DNA from 3 places in the Providencia rustigianii genome. Region 3 is predicted to be linked to each of the others. Evidence: predicted binding sites of a transcription regulator. Region 3 holds the regulator's gene; each other region holds the start of a gene.

Region 1 (7,538 bases), 290 kb from region 3:
CTGCGATCTCACTTAAACCAACACTATAATCAATGGAGTCTGTCGCTTTGCGGCGTCCACCACCTAACGTTACCACAGACATCCCCAACGCACGTGTATCCATTTGTGTGATAATGCCCGCTTGAGATGCGTAAACCGCTTTGCTCAGTACTGCTGTTGGCAGATATTTGTTGTAGTTCTCAACAAAATCTTTTGGTCCATTCTGAGCTGCAACCATACGGCCAAAGACTTCTGCCGCCTGGCCATTATCCAGAACTGCTTGTAATTTTTGACGAGCTTCATCGCGGTTAGCCGCCAACTTTCCAGACACTAGCATTTCTACGCACAGTGCCATAGTCACTTCGAATAGACGTGGATTACGATATTCGCCAGTGAGGAACTGAACAGCTTCACGTACTTCAACGGCGTTACCTGCGCTGGATGCTAAGACTTCGTTCATGTCGGTTAACAATGCAGTTGTATTGCAACCTGCGCCATTTGCCACTTGAACAATTGACTCAGCAAGCTGCTCCGATTTTTCATAGGTTGGCATAAATGCACCAGAACCTACTTTTACGTCCATGACTAACGCATCCAAACCTTCGGCTAATTTTTTCCCTAAGATAGACGCTGTAATCAATGGGATAGAGTCTACGGTTGCCGTGATATCACGAGTTGCATAGAAACGTTTATCCGCAGGCGCTAAGGAATTAGTTTGGCCAATAATCGCCACACCTACATTTTTGATGATATCGCGGAAGCGTTCATCATCAGGGAAAATATCAAAGCCTGGAATGGCTTCTAATTTATCTAATGTTCCACCTGTGTGGCCTAAACCACGCCCTGAAATCATTGGGACGTAACCACCGCAAGCCGCAACCATCGGTCCTAACATTAGTGAAGTCACGTCACCTACGCCACCGGTAGAATGCTTATCAACTAATGGACCATTCAGGTTTAATGATTTCCAATTCAATACGCTTCCTGAATCACGCATCGCTAATGTTAGCGCAACACGTTCTGGGGTCGTCATATCATTGAAATAGATCGTCATCGCCAGTGCAGCAATTTGACCTTCAGAAACGGTGTTATCACGTACGCCATTAATAAAGAAGCGGATTTCTTCTTCACTTAACACCTTGCCATCACGCTTTTTACGGATAATTTCTTGAGCTAGAAACACAATAGGCTCCTTAATTCACATTGAATTCTTAGGCTAAAGAGTTATGGCTATCGCTCAACTTTCGTTGAGCAATAGTCTGATATAACTCGTCACTACGATTATTAATAACTGCTGGTTGATTTTTTAACGTCAAAACCCAGTGTATTTAATAAATTCGCTAATAGGCTTGATGCACCAAAACGGAAATGGCGCGCATCAGCCCAATCATCGCCTAAGATTTTGCTTGCTAAGGCTAAATATTGTGCTGCTTCTTCAGCGGTACGAACACCACCAGCAGGTTTAAAACCAACGCTCTTAGCAACGCCCATATCATGAATAACTTGCATCATGATTTCAGCACTTTCGAGGGTGGCATTAACAGGCACTTTACCTGTTGAAGTTTTGATAAAGTCGGCACCTGCTTTGATGGAAATTTCAGATGCTTTGCGGATCAGTGCCGCGTCTTTTAATTCACCCGTTTCAATGATTACTTTCAGCAATACATTGGAAGCTGCACAAGCTTCTTTACAGGCTTTCACTAAATCATAACCGATTTGTTCATTGCCTGCCATCAGCGCACGATAAGGGAATACCACATCAACTTCATCCGCACCATACGCGATCGCCGCTTTGGTTTCTGCCAATGCGATATCGATATCGTCATTACCATGAGGGAAGTTGGTGACCGTTGCGATACGGATGTCAGGAGTACCTTGCTCACGTAATGTTTTACGTGCAATAGGAATAAAACGAGGATAAATACAAATTGCGGCGGTATTACCTGCTGGGCTTTTTGCTTGATGACATAATGCAATCACTTTGGCATCTGTGTCGTCATCATTCAATGTGGTTAAATCCATCAGGGTCAGTGCGCGTTGCGCAGCTGCTTTTAAATCAGTCATATAACTCTCCAACGATGTTAATTCTATCAGAACGATACGTTCTTTGTTGGCGAGCGGGCTTGTTCCATAAAGATGCTAGTTGGGAATATCCAAACACAGCAGCTGAGATCCTTCTCACCGCACGGTGCCCTAGAGTAACTTGACTCTAAGAACTATCAGTTCCGTGGCAACTTACTTGTACCTATTTGACCATGAAACCGGGTTGTTTTATGCGCTACAAATCACATTTATCGACTGAACGTTACATTATTTAATATATTACTGTGAAGATTATCACAATAATCTGGATTTTGAATTACTCTTTCTCAGCCAATAATTCGTTGCTGATTATCTCATCTTAAATGGATTACGTTAAGAATAGTTGAAAAAGTAAGAATCACGATAAAAAACAGAAAAAGAATATCGCAAAAGAAAATGACAGCGGAAAGACAGATCGTCTTTCCGCGCCAAAATTGAGGAATTATAGTGCAGTCATTGCCGTCAATGTTAAGAAGAATCCAGCAATCGTTGCGCTCATTAAGTTAGATAATGTACCTGCCATAACGGCTTTCATTCCTAAACGGGCAACGTCACTACGACGATTTGGTGCCATTCCACCTAAACCACCAAGCAGGATTGCAACAGAAGACAAGTTGGCAAATCCACACAGGGCAAAAGAAATAATCGCTTTAGTATGATCAGACAGGACTTGTTTGCCTGCTGCGATTACATCCGCATCCGCCTTCATATATTCACCGAAATTCATGAAAGCAACGAATTCGTTCACTACCACTTTTTGTCCGATGAAAGAGCCCGCTATCGTTGCTTCGCTCCATGGCACACCAATCAAATAAGCAATTGGAGCAAATAACCACCCCAATAATAATTCAAGGGATAACTGTGGATAGTTAAACCATCCACCAACACCACCTAAAATGCCGTTAATCAGCGCAATCAATGCAATGAAAGCCAGTAACATCGCACCCACGTTCATGGCCAATTGCATACCTGATGCAGCGCCGGATGCCGCAGCATCAATAATATTTGTAGGGCGGTCTTCTTCGGCAATTAAATCAATAGCATTAACATTGTCTTTAGCGACTTCAGTCTCTGGCACCATTAACTTAGCAAATAATAAACCACCTGGCGCCGCCATAAAGGATGCTGCAATCAGATATTCCATCGGTACACCCATTTGGGCATATCCCGCTAATACAGAACCTGCGACTGATGCTAAACCACCACACATAATGGCAAATAATTCAGACGTGGTCATGGTTGCAATATAGGGACGAACAACCAGAGGCGCTTCTGTTTGACCAACGAAAATATTCGCAGTTGCAGAGAGTGATTCAGTTCTTGAAGTACCCAGTACTTTTTGCAAACCACCACCTAAAACTTTGATGACCAGTTGCATGATGCCTAAGTAATACAGAACCGCAATTAATGATGAAAAGAATACAATGATAGGCAATACACGAAATGCAAATATAAAACCGCCACCACCAAACAGCTCGAACATCTTATCGGAAACCAGCCCACCAAAGATGAAGCTCATTCCATCTTGACCATAGCCGATGACTTTAGAAACAGCATCAGATATGCCTTGTAATACGCTACGACCCGCAGGTACATACAGGACAAATGCCCCAACCGCTAACTGGATTAAAAAAGCACCGCCAACGGTACGAAGTCTAATCGCTCGACGATTGCTGGAGAAGAGAACGGCTATCGCAATAAGCACCGCCATCCCAACAATACTCATAATGAGTTGCATGGAAGTATCCCTGTTCACTTAATTCTAGGTTAATGTATAAAGAAACTCGCTAGAGTCCTTGAATCTTAGTTCGATGATTATAACCAGTCATCATTAATAACCCGCAATATTCATCACAAATCCAAAGTGCAATAAGCAACATAAATTCAAATATTGTGATGAAAATCACAATTAAGAGTCAGTTTAGTCTGGAATAGCATTTCTGATATAGCTGAGGGAAGTAAAAACTGAATGGTTTTTAGTTGGAATAACAATAAAATAGATAAGTAAAAATAATTAATTAATGAATTTAAATCTAATTTAGATTAAATAAAATTTTGCTATTGTTGTAAAGTTGTTGCGCTATTTCATCCGGTGATTCGTGGCGAAGTTCACATAATGCACGAAAAACCCACTGAATGCGTTCGGGTCTATTTGGTTCTCCTTGAAAACCAGATACTGGCATATCAGGTGCATCCGTTTCAAAAACTAAACAATTCAAGGGTAATTGCGCCATTACTTGCCGAGTTTTATTCGCCCTTTCATACGTAATCGTTCCTCCGACACCAATGTAATAACCTAATTTCACGAAACTTTGTGCTTGTGACAAGCTACCGGAAAAACCATGCACGACTCCACGAGCTGGCACTTCATGTCGACGTAACATAGCGACTAATTGATCGTGGGATTTCCGTGAATGCAAAATGACGGGAAGATCAAATTGTTTAGCGAGTTTTAATTGTCTCTGAAGCAGTGTTTGTTGCAATTCAAATAAAGGGTCTTGCATGTATAAATCCAACCCTATTTCCCCAATAGCGACACATTTTTGACTTGATTGTTTTAAATAAGAAACCAATTCGTCAAATTGAAACTCTTGGAATTGATTTAAATACAGTGGATGAAACCCCATTGCAGCATGTAACTGAGAATATTGATGAGCAAGCGCCCATACACGCTGAAAATTATCCGCACTCACCGAGGGGATAATAATATCAGTTATTCCAGCTCGTTTAGCCAATTCGAGATTTTCAGGGTATGAATCACTGAATGGGGGAAAATCAAAATGGCAATGGGTATCAATAAAATGAGGGCTATGCATCATGAAGTTGATTACTCGGCATGACTGGAGCGCCAAACGTTTCTATGCCATTTTCCACTAATTCCTCAGCGAGGACATCTTCTTTATGTGCCATTTCTAATGACCGCTTGTGAGATGCAAAACGACTAAAATGGGCATCATTACTCGCAAAATGTTGAGCCAATGTCGCCACGAAATAGCGTCCACAACGCCGACCGACATGATAGTCCTGATTTAATGCGCTAATTTTACTGCCTAAAGCACTGCTTTTTAGTGGAGTTGGTGGATATATTTCAAAAATTTGGACGCCATCAGGCGGATTTTCAATAAATTCTTGAGTTCGACGGTAGCTTTTTAAATGTACCTTCAGCATGGCAGCCATCCGTTGTAAAGCGCTGCTATCCCCCTCTAACCAACGAGTCATGCGTTTTAACCACTCAGGGGTAAAATACATTTGTGAAGGGACAGTACGAATAACCACAATCGTATCAGCGCCTCGATGATAAGCTTCTTCGACTGGAACTGCCGCACTAATTCCCCCGTCATGGTACAAACGACCATCAAGCTCAACACCCGTGCGATAAAAACCGGGAATCGCACTGGAAGCACGGATCATATCGAGCCATGAATCTGCATTAGGCTGCAAAAATTCAGCTGAAAAATCATCACTACGGCTCGCCCCCATATAGAATTCTCGGCCAGAATTGAGTAATTCCAGCCCTGCATCCATGTTCAGTGGAAATTCTTTCGCCGTCGTAGAGATTAACCAATCTAAATCAATCAAATGACCGCCACGAATAAATCGTAATGGGTTAAAAAACTCTGAGTTAGTGGTGTATCGAGTGATCACTCGTCGGGCATATCCAGCCTGACCACAGATATAAGCGGAAAGGTTTTGAGCTCCCGCAGACGTACCAATCATCAAATCGAAAGGGTTAAAATTTTCGATTAGGAATTCATCCAGAACACCAGCAGTAAAGATCCCTCGCTGTCCCCCACCTTCACAAATAAGGGCAGTTTTACCTGAATTGATCTCATCAAAAAATGCGAGCGGCTCAATTGTGCCTAACGTGACTGGAACATGTTTTCCCATACTAACCCTTTTTGCCATTGGCGTATTTGCAACCAAACCCACGAAATAATATGTTGATTGGTTTTCATTGAACTCTTTTCAGCGGGATAAAGAATGGCAAAATGAGCTTTCTAATGAAAGCTCATTTTTAGACAAATTACTTATTGGTAAGTACTAAGCCATTTTGTACAGATTTAACCCCTTTTGCGCTGGCGGCAATCTGTGTAATTTGATTGATTGTGTCACTAGATTTAATAAAGCCTGATAAGTAAACCACACCATTAACGGTTTTTACCGAGACGCTATTACTCGGGATCCCACTGGTACTCAGTAATTTACTTTTAATGTCAGCGGTAATCGCAGAATCATCGATATAGGTATCGGTGCTTTTCACACCGCTAGAGATGGCATTTCCCGTATCTTTGCCCGCTATCTCAACTGTTTTACCCGCACTATCCCATGTTTCTGACGCTTGTTTTTTCAATGCACTATCGGATGATGAGCTACATGCAAATAATGCCCAACTCAACCCAATGACACCCAAAGAACGTAAGATGGCGATCTTTTTCATTGGAACCTTCCTCTTGCTATGATTATCAGACTAACGATGTTATAGCCTAAGTAAAAAACAGACAAAGATAAAGCCAAATAATAGGTTAATCAGTCTATTTCATAAGCAATTTGAATATTAGCAGAAAAACATTCTTAATCTGATTATTTAAAAAGGGTGCTTGTATCACCAGCCTCAACAGAAATGAGAAATGTGGGGGAAAATTCCCCCACCAGACTACTCAGTACAAGATAGAGTAGCTTGAACCGCCGTATTTCCACTGATCACGCTAAAAGAACACAACCTATCGCGCATCAATAATGAAAGCCCTAAAACCGTGATACACACGGCTATCAGCCCCATCAGGGTAAACTTGGTCATTCCTCTTGACTCCTGTATATAAAGGAGACAGAATCAAGTTGTTGGGTTTTGAGACTGCCTCGGGTTAATGGTAAACATAACTCGGGGCTTTCGTCTTTTTGGCTCTTGGCAAATGCTTGAACCAAAATGATCCAAGCACCCACCGCCATCATAGCAAGAATATGCTAACAATCCGCCATGAAATGGCATTATCAGATTGAATTCATTAACTATTTAACGATTTAGCTAACAGGAATAGCTCATGTGATTGAGTGAATAATTCCGACATGAAAAAGGGTGCTTGTATCACCAATCTCAACAAAAATGAGAAATGTGGGGGAAAGCTCCCCCACCAGACTACTCAGTGCAAGATAGAGCAGCTTGAACCGCCGTATTTCCACTGATCACGCTAAAAGAACACAACCTATCGCGCATCAATAATGAAAGCCCTAAAACCGTGATACACACGGCTATCAGCCCCATCAGGGTAAACTTGGTCATTCCTCTTGACTCCTGTATATAAAGGAGACAGAATCAAGTTGTTGGGACGAGAAACTGCCTCGGGTTAATGGTAAAACATAACTCGGGGCTTTCGTCTTTTTGGCTCTTGCAAATGCTTGAACCAAAATGATCCAAGCACCCACCGCCATCATAGCAAGAATATGCTAACAATCCGCCATGAAATATCATTATCAGATTG
Region 2 (7,538 bases), 1.4 Mb from region 3:
TAGCGGCTGGAAAAAGTGAACGTTTTCAAAATACTGGTGGTTGTGGAAGTAAATTAAATTATATCCTTGAGCAACAAACAGTTTTTAAAAAAACACTTTTAAATTCAATAGGTAGTGGATTTCCTATCCACGTAATAACGCGTTCTGATAATGAGGGTGTTATTAATAATTGTTTACAATTTAATATCCCACATTCCTTGCTAAATAGTGATGGATTAGGAAAATCCATAGCGTTAGGCGTTAAAAATACACCCAATTGGGATGGATGGTTAATTCATTTAGCGGATATGCCATATATTGACCGTGAAATATTTATTCAGGTTGGGCGTAAATTAAACAAATATTCATTGGTACGCCCAGTATATAACGGAATTCCAGGACATCCGGTAGGAATATCGGCAAAATATAGACAGAACTTAATGCACTTATCGGGGGATGATGGTGCAAAATCAATATTACAACATCAATTTGTTTATGAAATGCAGATAAATGATGAAAATGTCATTAAAGATATTGATTATCTCCCGAATAAAAATCAATAGGAATTCAATATGCTGCGTGAAGATGTTTCCGTTATTGCTCAAGCAATTCAATGGGTAAGGGAAGAACCTGTTTGGTTATGTACGGTGTTGAGCACCTATGGTTCATCTCCGCGAAGTCCAGGTTCATTATTGGTTGCTAAGGGAGATGGAATATATGTAGGCTCTCTCTCTGGTGGATGTATTGAAGAAGATTTTATTCAACGAATTCAACAAGGTCAGTATTTAAAAAATAGCCAAGTTGTTCGTTATGGGCAAGGTGGTGTAGAAGCCAAAGTCAATTTACCGTGTGATGGTAGCTTAGATGTACTCATTGAGTATTTACCACAAAATAAATTTTCTTATCAATACCTAATTCAAATTCAAACTGCACTTCTTGGTTACTCCGCTATTATTAAAAAGCTTACCTTACCTAATGTGAGCGAAATTATTACAGTTCAAGATTCTCAGCACCCAACTCATATTGAACGCAATGGAAATGATATTCAGTTTTATATTACTGCTCCGCCTAAATTAATTATTGCAGGCATCTCTAACGTGGGTGTTTATTGTGCAAATTTTGCCTTAGCCCTTGGTTTTGAAGTGATTATTTGTGAGCATAGAGAGGATGAGCTATCTCGTTTTGCCGGGCAAATTGCAGAACAAATTGAGATTAAAAAGATATTTCCTGCGCGTTTCTTAGAGGAAAATCCAAGCACATCGAATACAGCAATTGTGTCGTTAACTCATGATCCCCGTATAGATGACTTAACGCTGATGGAAGCGGTTAATACTTCAGCATTTTATATTGGTGCAATGGGCTCAACTCGAACAAGCGCCAAGCGCAGAGAGCGTTTATTAAATTCAGGTGGTTTAACGATTGAGATGTTAGAGCAGATACATGCCCCGATTGGTATTCCTATTGGCAGTAAAACCCCACCAGAAATTGCGTTAGCGATTATGGCGGATATTGTGGCGCATAAGAATGGGGTAGGTGATAGGTGTTTAAGTCTGGATGAGGCTTTGTAGGACTGCACTTCATGTGATTGAACGATGAAAAAAAACCTAAAGCATGAAGCACTTTAGGTTTTTCAATTGATAAAAACGGAATAAATTGTTAATTAAACGTTAAATAGGAAGTTCAGCACATCACCGTCTTTAACAATATATTCTTTACCTTCTGCCCGCATCTTACCGGCTTCTTTTGCGCCTTGCTCACCACGGTATTTGATAAAATCTTCAAATGCGATAGTTTGCGCACGGATAAAGCCTTTTTCGAAGTCAGTGTGGATTTTACCTGCGGCTTGTGGAGCAGTTGCACCAACAGGGATAGTCCATGCACGGACTTCTTTCACGCCAGCGGTGAAGTAAGTTTGCAGGTTTAATAATTCGTAGCCTGCGCGGATCACACGGTTCAGACCTGGCTCTTCAATACCTAAATCAGCCATAAACTCATCGCGTTCTTCGTCATCTAACTCTGCGATATCGGATTCAATTGCAGCGCAAACAGGAACAACTACTGAACCTTCTGCTTTCGCAATTTCATGAACTTTATCTAAGTAAGGGTTATTTTCGAAGCCATCTTCACTGACGTTAGCAATGTACATTGTTGGCTTCAGGGTTAAGAAGCTTAAATAACGGATAGCAGCTTTATCTTCCGCAGTTAAATCTAATGAACGTAACATGCCAGCTTGTTCTAAGTGCGGTAAGCATTTTTCCAGCGCTTCTAATTCTGCTTTCGCATCTTTATCACCGCCTTTGGCACGTTTTTGTACACGGTGAATAGCACGCTCACAAGTATCTAAGTCTGACAATGCCAGTTCAGTATTAATAACTTCGATATCTGAAGCAGGGTCAACTTGACCTGCAACGTGAATGATATTGTCATCTTCAAAACAACGAACAACATGACCAATCGCTTCAGTTTCACGAATGTTAGTCAGGAATTGGTTACCAAGACCTTCACCTTTAGATGCGCCCTTAACTAGACCCGCGATGTCAACAAATTCCATCGTGGTTGGTAGAATGCGTTGAGGCTTCACAATTTCAGCTAATTGATCAAGACGTGGGTCTGGCATTGGCACAACACCCGTGTTTGGTTCAATCGTACAGAAAGGGAAGTTGGCTGCTTCGATGCCGGCTTTGGTCAATGCATTAAATAGAGTGGATTTACCCACGTTAGGCAGACCAACGATACCGCATTTAAAACCCATATGTTTCTCACCTTAAATAGCAAGGAGCAGGCGAGTGCTGCCCCTGATGTTTAGAAAATTGGCGCTGATTATACACAAAAACTCGTGTTAGATGAAATCAACTCTTAGGCTGTGGCTTTAAAGCCATGTAAGCGGTTAATTGCCTTATCCATTCCATCGGATAACAGAATCTCAGTGCAGCGTAATGCCTCATCGATGGCATCATCAATGAGTTTTTGTTCAGACATCGGCGGTTTACCCAAAACAAAGCCGACAACCTTATTTTTGTCACCCGGATGACCAATACCAATGCGTAAACGGTAGAAGTTTGGATTATTTGCAAATTTACTTTGAATATCTTTCAGACCGTTATGTCCGCCATTACTGCCACCGAGTTTCATTTTTGCGACCCCCGGAGGTAAATCGAGCTCATCGTGGGCAACTAATATCTCATCAAGGTTGATACGGTAAAAATTAGCTACCGCCGCCACAGATTTCCCACTGAGGTTCATAAATGTGGTTGGTACTAACAGGCGAATATCATCACCGCCAATATTAATACGTGCGGTATATCCAAAAAACTTAGATTCTTCTTTTAACGACTGATTATGACGTCTAGCCAGTAAGTCCACATACCATGCACCAGCATTGTGGCGAGTTTGTGCATATTCAGCACCCGGATTGGCTAGTCCAACGATTAATTTTATTTTACTCACGGCGACTTTTTCACTGTCAATGTATAGAAATTATTGAATAGTTTACCTCGTGAGGCGGTGGATGTACAAAGTTGTCATCAATAAGGTTTTCATGGAAATTATTAACAAGTGAACTATTCAGAAATATTATTAATTGATAAAGAGCACATTATGAGTAGATTTTATGAAGTTCTTTTGTACATGTGAGGCTTATCGCAAATAAATTTACTTAATGAGCTATACTCTTTACATAAATACAAAGTGTTACCGAAATTTTTTTAATGCTTGCTTATCAGTGTACTGATAATGGAGGTAGATATGAAACGGAAAATGGTTAACTTGATCGGTAATGGGTTAATGGTTTTGGGTATGGTAGGGATGGTAGGCAGCATAGGTTTAAACCTATTTTCTCATGTTGTTGAATTAGGACTACCCGATATCATCGTCAATGGCACATTATTTGGTATTTTCATTGGCGCTTTAGTTTGGTTGGTGGGTGCAAGAATGAGTGGTAGAGAAAAAGTAGAAGACCGTTACTGTCTACTGAAACGACTACATCATCCACGTAATGACAATCATCGTTACCCATAACGGTAGCTGAAGAAATAGACAGTTAAGCTTATCGAATTTAAATAAGAGTGAAATTGGTCATTGATGAATTTCACTCTTATTTTTTGTCCGCGCAAAATAAAGCCCCTACGGTTGATGAACAACGGTAGGGGCGCTATATACTACTATCTTGCTATGTGACGCGGGAACAACACCTGAAAATGTTAAAACGGGGTCATCAGACCCCGCTTAGCAAATTAGTGTTCGAACATCGCTGAAATAGACTCTTCATTGCTGATACGGCGAATAGCTTCGGCCAGCATGCCTGAAAGGGTCAGGGTGCGAACTTTGTTCAGCGCCTTGATTTCAGGAGAAAGAGGAATTGTGTCACAAACAATAACTTCATCAATGACTGAATTTTTGATGTTGTCTACAGCATTGCCTGAGAAGATTGGGTGAGTTGCGTATGCAAATACGCGTTTAGCACCACGCTCTTTCAGCGCTTCAGCTGCTTTACACAGTGTGCCACCCGTATCAATCATATCGTCAACTAAGATGCAGTCGCGACCAGAAACATCACCAATGATGTGCATAACTTGAGAAACGTTTGCGCGAGGGCGACGCTTATCAATAATTGCCATATCAGTGTCATTCAGCAGTTTAGCGATTGCTCTAGCACGTACCACGCCGCCGATGTCTGGAGATACAACGATTGGGTTTTCTAAATTCTTCTGCAGCATATCTTCCAGAAGGATTGGGCTACCAAATACGTTATCAACAGGAACATCAAAGAAGCCCTGGATCTGCTCTGCGTGTAAGTCAACAGTAAGAACACGGTCAACGCCCACACTGGACAGAAAATCGGCAACAACTTTAGCGGTGATTGGTACACGGGCAGAACGTACGCGACGATCCTGTCTAGCATAACCGAAGTAAGGGATAACAGCGGTAATACGACCAGCAGATGCACGGCGTAAGGCATCGACCATAACAACCAATTCCATCAGGTTATCATTGGTAGGTGCGCAAGTTGACTGGATGATAAAAATATCACCACCGCGAACATTTTCATTAATTTGAACACTGACTTCGCCGTCGCTAAAACGACCAACAGCCGCGTCTCCAAGATTAGTGTAAAGGCGGTTAGCAACACGTTGTGCTAGTTCCGGTGTAGCGTTACCAGCAAAAAGCTTCATATCGGGCACGAGAAAAACCTCAGGCTTGCGTCCAGAGAGATATTGTTGACCAACAGCAATGATGGATAAACCACCGCTTATTGGTGCAATACACGGGTTATCCCAGCGCGGAACTTGTGCAGCGGAGAAACATTCGCTCCTTGAGCGACGAACCCTTGCACCCACGATGGGGCTTTATTTAACACCTTCAAGGCATCTGCTTGTGTTTCAAACTCAGAAAAAACACAAGCACCTGTTCCTGTCAGGCGAGACGGAGCATATTCTAACAGCCAAGAAACTAGCTGTTCAACCTCACGAAAACGTTTTCTTGCGATTGGTTCACAGTCATTAGCGTACGGAGCCAGTAATAATGCGGCTAGGGAGCGTTTTGGAGAATTTCTATTTAATTCTGGATCTGTGAAGATCATCGGTGTTGAGATTTCAATTCCGGGGTGAGCGACTAAGTACCAACGTTCTTTTGGTTCCGCTGGGGTTAATATTTCACCAATCCCTTCTGCAAACGCAGCATGACCCCGAACAAACACAGGGACATCTGCTCCAAGATGTTTACCGAGTTCAGCAAGAGTGTCATCAGAGAGTTGAGTTCCCCAATGTTCATTCAATGCAATTAGCGTAGTGGCTGCATTCGACGACCCGCCGCCAATTCCTCCCCCCATAGGCAATACTTTATCGATACAAATATCTGCGCCAAGTGGACCTGGATGATTGAGTATCGTACGGCAATGAGCTTGTAGGCTTTTTGCCGCACGGACAATCAAATTTTTGTCTACATCAACTCCTGCCATTGTTGTAAGCAGATTAATCTGGTCATCTTGACGGGATGTGAATGTAATCTGATCCCCGTAATCTAAAAACTGAAATAACGTTTGTAGCTCATGATAACCATCGGCACGTTGACCAGTAATGTATAAAAAAAGATTCAATTTTGCGGGTGAAGGCCAAGTTAACGTCATTTTTTCAGGGTCCAACTGTCCATTTTCAATTTGATAATTTTATCTTTTTGGTGCAATTCCATCTGGCTTGGTAACATTGGCGAGGTTTTAGTATCGTAAGACAGATAATCCAAATTCCATGTCTCGCCATTCACGCTGAATGTCACTGATTTTAACAGGTGATTACTATCAAGGGTATACTCGGTTGCCCGACCTGGAGAGCCAACTAACCATGCGGTCAAATCATCAATAGGAATATCCATTCCAGTCAGTTGGTAAATTAGCTCACTGGGGACATCGCTCATGTGAGTTTGACCTTCTTTGGTCACTAATTTTGCTAAATCTGGCTCCACATTGAGCTCAAGTTCACGGCTACCAAGAGGGTTAGTGAGCAGTAAACGATATTTTTCTGGGGTATATTGTTGCCAAAAAAACTTTGCATATGTCTTAGTTTCAGTTCCCGTACCTTGTCCTCCAATATAGACGAAGGAGCCGCGGGTTTGATAATCCCGTAATTCAGCAACTTGAGCTTGATGTTTTTGCCACTGTTCATCTAAAGATGACGACGTGCCTTTTGTGGTATCTTGTGACGTTGTCACGCATGCGGTCAGCAATAAGGCCGAGAGGGGAATTAACCGTAAAAAGCCTTTAGCTGGGCGAATAAACGACAGAGCAGAAGAAAATTGCATATCGATTCTCAAAAGGTTGTGAATGTTGATTGTATCGCAGATGAAATCATGAACATGTTTGTGATTTTAACCATTTTTTGATTTTACCAATAGTGAATCAGTCTTATTTTTGGCATCTCAGCCTATTGAAGCTATCGAAAACACCCATATGATTTCATCATATAACAACGTTAGAATGAGCTAAATTTCAGGAATATTGCGCTAATCTGGTTTAGTTATCAATGATAATGTCATGAAAAATATGGATTTGCTTTCTGTGCTTAATAAATGTATCTCTAAAGCATCTTATTGATATTTAAGACAGACCGTCCGATAATTAGTTCAAATTTTGGGGTTAATCATCTTTCTGGGCGTTCGTCATTGAGTACCCGTAGAAACAGAAGCGTTAATCATCTACAATATACGAATATAAACTGCAGCAATGAGCTATTAAATTAGCATAATGCTGACAAATAAATTAGCAATGTGAGCAATGTGAGCAAGTCGTAAGCACAATGACCTTATTAGCTTTAGGCATTAACCATAAAACAGCACCGGTGGCTTTGCGTGAGCAGGTCGCATTCGGTCCTGAAAAAATAGACCATGCACTTGAGGAACTTCTTAAACAACCTCAAGTGAATGGTGGCGTTGTGCTGTCTACCTGTAACCGAACTGAATTGTATTTGAGCCTTGAATCTCAAGAAAAGGCGCAAGAACAATTAGTCAAATGGTTATGTGATTTCCATGGGATCACCGCCAAAGACCTTCAGCCAAGTTTGTATTGGCAT
Region 3 (7,538 bases):
CGCCACTAATCCCGGGTTTTATTGGCGCAGGTTTACTGATGGGGCTTGCATCACTGCTGGCACTATTATCCGCTAACCAAAACTTATTCCCCGCAGATTCCAGCCAGCTTGACTCACTGAAAAGTTTAATTGCTTATATGAGCGTGTTTGGTAAAGGGTTATTTACCTTTATGGGATTATTAATCGGCTATAACGCCCAAAAAGCATTTGGAGGAAGTGGCGTTAACGGAGCGATTATCGCTGCACTATTTATTTTGGGTTACGATCCTGCTGCAACCAAAGGCTTTTATTCCGGAATGACGGATTTCTTTGGCTGGTACATTGATCCACGTGGAAATATTATCGGCATATTAATCGCCTGTATCTTTGGGGCGTGGGTTGAAAAGCAAGTACGTAAAGTCATCCCGGCTAGCCTAGATATTATTTTAACCTCAACTATCACACTGCTTATCGTGGGCGCCGCAACCTTTATCTTCATCATGCCAATAGGTGTCTGGTTATTTGATGGGATGTCATGGCTATTCATGCATTTAAATGGAAATCCTATTGGTACAGCTATATTAGCCGGTCTCTTCTTAATCGCAGTGATGTTTGGGGTACACCAAGGATTTATTCCAGTGTATGTGGCATTGGTTGAAGCCCAAGGCTTTAACTCATTGTTCCCAATTCTTGCCATGGCGGGAGCAGGCCAAGTTGGTGCGGCATTGGCTCTGTATGTAAAAGCGAAAAAAGGCTCTGTGACTCGTAGTCAGATTGGCGGAGCATTGTTCCCGGGCTTCTTAGGTATCGGTGAGCCACTGATTTATGGTGTTACATTACCTAGAGTAAAACCATTTGTAACCGCATGTCTCGGTGGTGCAGCCGGTGGGTTCTTTGTCGGTACCGTAGCTTGGATGGGATTACCCGTTGGTTTGAACACCGTTTTCGGTCCTTCCGGATTAATTGCTATTCCATTAATGACATCAGCCCAAGGCGTATTACCCGCAATGGCGGTATATGTAGGCGGAGTCTTGGTCGCTTATCTTTGCGGATTTATCTTTACATACCTGTTTGGTAGTAAAAATGTAGATTTGGATTAATAGATTTAATTTTTGAGTAAAAAGGCACTTTATCAGTGCCTTTTTCTTTTTTATTCGTTGAATGCTTATTCCAACCAAATTAGGGGGACACAAGCGGCTGTCAGTAAGCCCATTACGAGATTAAAAATAAACCATGCACGGCGGCTACGTAAGAATGAACCGATCAAAGAGCCGAATCCCATCCAAATTAAACCTGCTGTAAAATTCACAATCACAAAAGCAATGCTCATCACAATAATCGATTGTGAAAATAGCTCTCCCGGTAAGCTAAAGCTCCCTACAGCCCCTAATCCCATCATCCAAGCTTTTGGATTCAAGAACTGTAATAACCCCCCCTGAAACCAATTGATACTCTTTGGTGCTTTGCTATCTGTTTTTAAAGGTTCATAATTTGCCATGGTAGTTTTCCATGCCAACCATAATAAATAGAGGCTACCGATAGCTTTCAGTACAATATGAATTGCTGGATACAATAATAGTAATGCCGCAATGCCGAATGCAGACAGATAAAGAATAGACTGCATACCAAGCATTATTCCTAGTAATAATCCTATGCTACGACGAAATCCATAGTTAGCTGCACATGAGGTCAATAACATATTGTTAGGCCCTGGAGTGACGGCGGCAATGAATAAAAACGTAAATAGTGAAAAAATTAGCCCCAGAGTCATTTATAATTTAAACCTCAACCTAAATATGTTTACTTGCATCACAAAAAAATAACAGTATGTTATGTGACTCACAAGAGTCCCCAATAAATAAAATATAAGGCTATGTCAGATAATTTCCGTCCAATGAGCTGGGCTAAAAACCCACATCTCCAAACCTTACTGCCAAGGATATTTAGGCGTACCCCAAGAATAATCCCGACATGGCAAAGATTAGAATTACCCGACGGTGATTTTATTGATCTTGCTTGGAGTGAAAAACCTGAACACGCGAGCACCAAGCCGCGTTTAGTCATTTTTCATGGATTGGAAGGAAATTTTAAAAGCCCCTACGCTCACGGGATGCTAGAGAGTGCCCAAAAACAGGGTTGGCTCGGCGTGATCATGCATTTTAGAGGTTGCAGCGGTGAGCCTAATCGCCAAAAACGAATATATCACTCTGGTGAAACCAGTGATGCAGGCTATTTTTTACATTGGCTGAAGCAGACATGGGGAGATGTACCAACCGCCGCAGTAGGCTATTCTCTTGGTGGTAATATGCTGGCATGCTATCTGGCAGAACAAGGTGAAAACGCAGATTTGGACGCAGGTGTCGTTGTCTCTGCACCTTTAATGCTAGAAGCCTGCTCCCTGAAAATGGAAACTGGGGTTTCCCAGTTGTACCAACGCTATCTCCTTAATGGCTTAAAACGTAATGCAAGCCGTAAATTGGTTCGCTATCCGGGATCACTTCCTCTGAATCTCTTGCAACTAAAGCAACTGAAACGAATTCGAGAATTTGATGATGTCATTACGGCTCGTATTCATGGGTTTGACGATGCGGCAGACTATTATCAAAAATGCAGTGCATTACCAAAACTGTCACATATCACCAAGCCTACGCTGATTATTCATGCCAAAGATGACCCTTTTATGGCCCCTGAAGTCGTTCCTGACCTCAGCCAATTGCCTCACAATATTGAGTACCAAATGACTGAACATGGAGGTCACGTTGGTTTTGTGGGGGGCAGTTTCCGTAAACCTCAAATGTGGTTAGAAACGCGTATCCCATTATGGCTAACGGCTTATTTAAATGAGAACAAATCATGATTATTCCGTGGAAAGACTTAGCACCTGAAACCCTCGAAAATCTGATTGAAAGCTATGTATTACGTGAAGGCACCGACTATGGTACTCATGAAAAAAGCTTACAAGACAAAGTGAATGATGTGAAACGGCAGTTAGTTTCTGGGGAAATTGTGCTAGTCTGGTCTGAGCTACATGAATCCGTAAATTTTATGCCTAATAACCAGTTTCGCCCGTAATCCCGCTTCATTCGCTGTTTATTGAAATAGTGGTCATGAGCGTAAAACAGGGAGTCCACTATGTCGAAGAAACACCCTATCATTGCCGTCACCGGATCGAGTGGCGCAGGAACGACCTCTACTAGCCAAGCTTTTCGTAAAATATTCCACCAGCTAAATATTCGCCCTGCAACCCTTGAAGGGGATAGTTTTCATCGTTATACCCGCCCAGAAATGGATATGGCAATCCGTAAAGCCCGTGAACAAGGTCGCCATATTAGTTATTTTGGTTCCGAAGCGAATGATTTTGCTCTGCTAGAACAAACGTTGATTGATTACGCTAAAACAGGTCAGGGGCAATCTCGAAAATATCTGCATACCTATGATGAAGCCGTACCTTATGGTCTCCAACCGGGAACCTTTACGCCTTGGGAGTCTCTGCCAGAAAAATCCGATGTATTATTTTATGAGGGTTTACATGGCGGTGTCGTGACACCTGAGCATGATGTTGCCAAACATGTAGATTTACTGGTCGGTGTTGTCCCGATTGTCAATTTAGAGTGGATTCAAAAAATGATCCGCGATACGACGGAAAGAGGACATTCCCGAGAAGCGGTGATGGATTCCGTAGTGCGTTCTATGGGTGATTATATTAACTATATTACTCCGCAATTTTCCCGTACACATATTAATTTCCAACGCGTTCCAACCGTCGATACGTCGAACCCATTCTCCGCTAAAGCTATCCCATCACAGGATGAAAGTTTCATTGTGATCCGCTTTAGAGGGTTAGAACAGATTGATTTTCCTTATTTGCTTTCGATGGTTAACGGCTCATTTATCTCGGCAATGAATACCATTGTGGTACCTGGAGGAAAATTAGGACTCGCAATGGAGCTCATTATGATGCCATTAGTTGAAAAGTTAATTAAGCAGCGAAGTGAATAAGTCTATATTAAATTAAATGAATACTTACATAGATACTTATCTTCTTTGAAGATAAGTATCTAATAATATAAAAGTAATTAGATATTTTTAATTTCGAAACTATGAGTCACTTTTACTGTTTTTTCTAGCATAATCGCGACTGAGCAATATTTTTCAGCCGAAAGTTGTACGGCTCGCTCAACCACTTTATCTGTTAATTCACGACCGACGACAATAAAGTGCAAATTGATATGCGTGAAATAACGAGGGGCTTCATCACGGCGTTGGGATGTGAGTTTAACTTCACAGTCGGTAATATCGTAGCGACCTTTTTGTAAAATAGACACCACGTCTATCGCGCTACATCCACCTGCTGCCATCAAGACCATTTCCATTGGGCTAGGTGCTTTATCTCCAGCATTACCATCCATCATGATTTGATGCCCAGATGCTGATTCACCTAAGAAAGAGAGCCCTTCAACCCACTTTACTCGTGCTTCCATTTTTGTTCCCCTTGAAAAATGTCGTTATTAAAGGCTACATTGTTCCATATATCTGAATAATGTTATATCAGCATTATTAAGCTGAAGCGATACAGGGAAGACTTTCTGTATTGGATATGATACAAACAATGCTTAGTTGATAGGATTAAGATCAAAACTCAACGATTCAATTGATTATATTATACAATTGATATTAACTTGCTTTTGACCTATAACGAGCATTAATTATGGGTAACTAACGCAACTTAGTATGCCAAGCTAGAAATTTTAAAGTCAGCCTTTCACCTTAATTTTCTGAAGGGTTGCAATAACATACAGAGGATAACGCTAATGGTTCTCGGCAAGCCACAAACAGACCCTACTCTTGAATGGTTTTTGTCACACTGCCATATTCATAAGTATCCATCCAAGAGCACTCTAATCCATCAGGGTGAAAAAGCAGAAACCCTTTACTATATCGTTAAAGGTTCAGTGGCTGTTTTAATCAAAGATGAAGAAGGCAAAGAAATGATTCTCTCTTACTTGAATCAGGGAGACTTCATTGGTGAACTTGGGTTATTTGAAGAAGGGCAAGAACGTACTGCGTGGGTTCGAGCTAAAGTTGCTTGTGAAGTCGCTGAAATTTCTTATAAGAAATTCCGTCAGCTAATTCAGGTTAATCCAGATATTCTGATGCGCCTTTCTGCGCAGATGGCAAGCCGCTTACAAACTACATCAGAAAAAGTCGGTAACTTGGCATTCCTTGATGTGACTGGTCGTATCGCTCAAACCTTATTAAATTTAGCAAAACAACCTGATGCAATGACTCACCCAGACGGTATGCAGATCAAAATTACTCGTCAAGAAATTGGTCAAATTGTTGGGTGTTCACGCGAAACTGTAGGTCGTATTTTAAAAATGTTAGAAGATCAAAATTTGATCTCTGCACATGGTAAAACGATCGTCGTTTACGGTACTCGATAACTTTTATTTTGGTCCAGTAATATTTACTGGGCTTTATATAAACAGCTGTATATATCTCATATATGGCTGTTTTTCATTCCTAATATTGCCCATCATATACTTTCTGTTCAAAATAGCAGCGCTTTTTGATATTAGTCTAACAATCCTTATATATAAAATACTAAATAATTAGCCAGCAATCATTTAGGATTTTATTTATGAAACAGATTAATAATTTAACACCATCAAACTACATCTACCATGCCGGTACAACTAAGAGCGGTAATAACCAAACTTTTTTACAGCGTCAGGCATTCTTTGAACGCTTACAATCAGCGAATTCGACCTCAAAAAAATTTCCAATTTTAGTAAAAGAATCAACGACTCAAGCTAAAGAAACTCGTGTACCTCATTTTATATCTTCACTCAAAATTGGAAGCTTAGTTCCTAGTAATCAACCCACACAACACTCATTTACACCTAAAGCAAAAGTTATTTTTGGTACTCAGTTTAACAAAAACATTGATACGCATTTTATTAATTTTAATAAGAGTTTTTCATTTTTTAAGAATTTATCTAATTAATTTTATTTATTCGCTACGTTTCAATCCTACAATCGATATGCCACCCCTTTAGCCTAACGCGTATTTGTTAGGTTTTTTTTTATCAATTAGCTAATTATTTAATGGAATCGGTTTTTTATATCAATTCTATCTAAAAATCCTATAGCATTGAAATAGATAAATAATTAGGAGAAGCAATCATGATAGACACAATCATAAATTCACCGAATGTTAGAAATAGCACCTCATCTACATTTCTACAATCTGAAAAAAAGTATCTATTTCTGAATAAGGTCATTGAAACAAATTCATCTCCAAAAATATTTCCTGTTATCGATTTTCATAATAGAACGAAGTCATTAAATGAAAATAAAAAATTCCAAAATATGTGGGATGAAGCCATTAAAACAACCAAGCTAAAACTGAGGGATTGTAATAAAGAAAACACCTATCAAAACTTACATCCGGTAATTAGAGAGACCAATATAAAAATTGAGGCTTTACAGCGGTTGCTTGGAAAGAGTGATCATTGCTTCGAAAATACCTATGTTAAGAATGAAAAAAACGTAAAAAAAACCGCTAAAGATAATACGCCTCAAAAAATTACTACACTCATTGATAGATGTAAAAATTTACTGGGAAAAATGACTCAGAATTCACAATACATCACTACGTTAGATGAGCGAGTGAGAGTGACATTAGATAAAGCAGATCTTAACCACACACTGATCAATCTTAAAAACACAGAGTTTCCTCCTACCGTATTTTATACAAAGCCTGAACTTAGTGACTCTGAAAAACACAATATTATAATTAATTTTCAATTAGCTAAAGAAATCAAAAGAATTAAAGGAAGTAAAATTCCACTACGCGTAACCAGTATCCACAAAGCAAGTAATACAAGTTTAATGATAGAGCCTCAAAATAAGAACCTAGCATTAAAAAATTCAAAACCAGATACTCATATAATAAAAACAAAAAAAATTAATGGTCGCAATATTGAGCTTTATACTGCTGAGGGAGCCGTCAAATCAAAAAATCACCCTAGAGATAATCTGAACACTGGCGTTGAAAAACCGGCATTAAAAAATACCAAAACCAAAAATACATTTAAATCTGTTCCCTCAGTGTCAGGATAGTTGTCACCCCCTCTGAAAAATAAACCTGAGGGCGCGGAGTGACACATGAAACGTATTTCACCTGAACGAAAAGCCGCCATACTGGCTAAATTATTACCGCCGTACAACATGACCGTTTCCGCAGTTGCACAAACGGAAGGAATATCCGAAGCTACGCTGTATAACTGGCGTAATCAGGCTAAATCAGAAGGAAAACCCGTGCCCGGTGCAGACAAAAACAGTGAACAGTGGCCGGCGGAAGCCCGCTTTGCCGCCATCGTGGAAACCGCCACACTCAGCGAAGCGGAAGTGGCGGAATACTGCCGCAAAAAAGGACTCTATCCGGAGCAGCTGGTGCAGTGGAAACAGGGTTTTCTTCAGGTATCCTCTCCCGGAGATAAAGCCGCACTGAAGCAAAGCCAGAAGGAAAACAAACAGTTAAAGCGTGAGCTGGT

What was found. Region 3 encodes CRP, which controls carbon source genes, mostly activating them, when cyclic AMP is high. Its sites were predicted from a motif close to ATGTGANNNNNNTCACAT; they were not measured.
Region 1: the regulator CRP is predicted to act here: its motif matches at 3,953-3,970, upstream of EL244_RS03110 (NupC/NupG family nucleoside CNT transporter).
Region 2: the regulator CRP is predicted to act here: its motif matches at 3,607-3,624, upstream of pth (aminoacyl-tRNA hydrolase).

What each region holds. Positions count from the first base shown of each region.
Region 1 is NZ_LR134396.1:683,458-690,995, reverse strand. It holds gene deoA (thymidine phosphorylase) at 1-1,162, opposite strand, end outside; gene deoC (deoxyribose-phosphate aldolase) at 1,264-2,043, opposite strand; gene EL244_RS03110 (NupC/NupG family nucleoside CNT transporter) at 2,504-3,799, opposite strand; gene EL244_RS03105 (TatD family hydrolase) at 4,095-4,880, opposite strand; gene EL244_RS03100 (patatin-like phospholipase family protein) at 4,870-5,949, opposite strand; gene EL244_RS03095 (BON domain-containing protein) at 6,086-6,499, opposite strand; gene EL244_RS03090 (Hok/Gef family protein) at 6,716-6,859, opposite strand; gene EL244_RS03085 (Hok/Gef family protein) at 7,196-7,339, opposite strand.
Region 2 is NZ_LR134396.1:1,752,986-1,760,523, forward strand. It holds gene EL244_RS08120 (nucleotidyltransferase family protein) at 1-542, shown strand, start outside; gene EL244_RS08125 (XdhC family protein) at 552-1,547, shown strand; gene ychF (redox-regulated ATPase YchF) at 1,640-2,731, opposite strand; gene pth (aminoacyl-tRNA hydrolase) at 2,836-3,426, opposite strand; gene EL244_RS08140 (DUF2583 family protein) at 3,724-3,996, shown strand; gene prs (ribose-phosphate diphosphokinase) at 4,212-5,159, opposite strand; gene ispE (4-(cytidine 5'-diphospho)-2-C-methyl-D-erythritol kinase) at 5,228-6,103, opposite strand; gene lolB (lipoprotein insertase outer membrane protein LolB) at 6,100-6,771, opposite strand; gene hemA (glutamyl-tRNA reductase) at 7,266-7,538, shown strand, end outside.
Region 3 is NZ_LR134396.1:392,906-400,443, reverse strand. It holds gene murP (PTS N-acetylmuramic acid transporter subunit IIBC) at 1-1,079, shown strand, start outside; gene EL244_RS01830 (LysE family translocator) at 1,145-1,750, opposite strand; gene EL244_RS01825 (hydrolase) at 1,853-2,836, shown strand; gene EL244_RS01820 (YheU family protein) at 2,833-3,051, shown strand; gene EL244_RS01815 (phosphoribulokinase) at 3,112-3,978, shown strand; gene EL244_RS01810 (OsmC family protein) at 4,056-4,460, opposite strand; gene crp (cAMP-activated global transcriptional regulator CRP) at 4,791-5,423, shown strand; gene EL244_RS01800 (hypothetical protein) at 5,621-5,986, shown strand; gene EL244_RS01795 (hypothetical protein) at 6,166-7,104, shown strand; one part of gene EL244_RS01790 (IS3 family transposase) at 7,150-7,538, shown strand, end outside.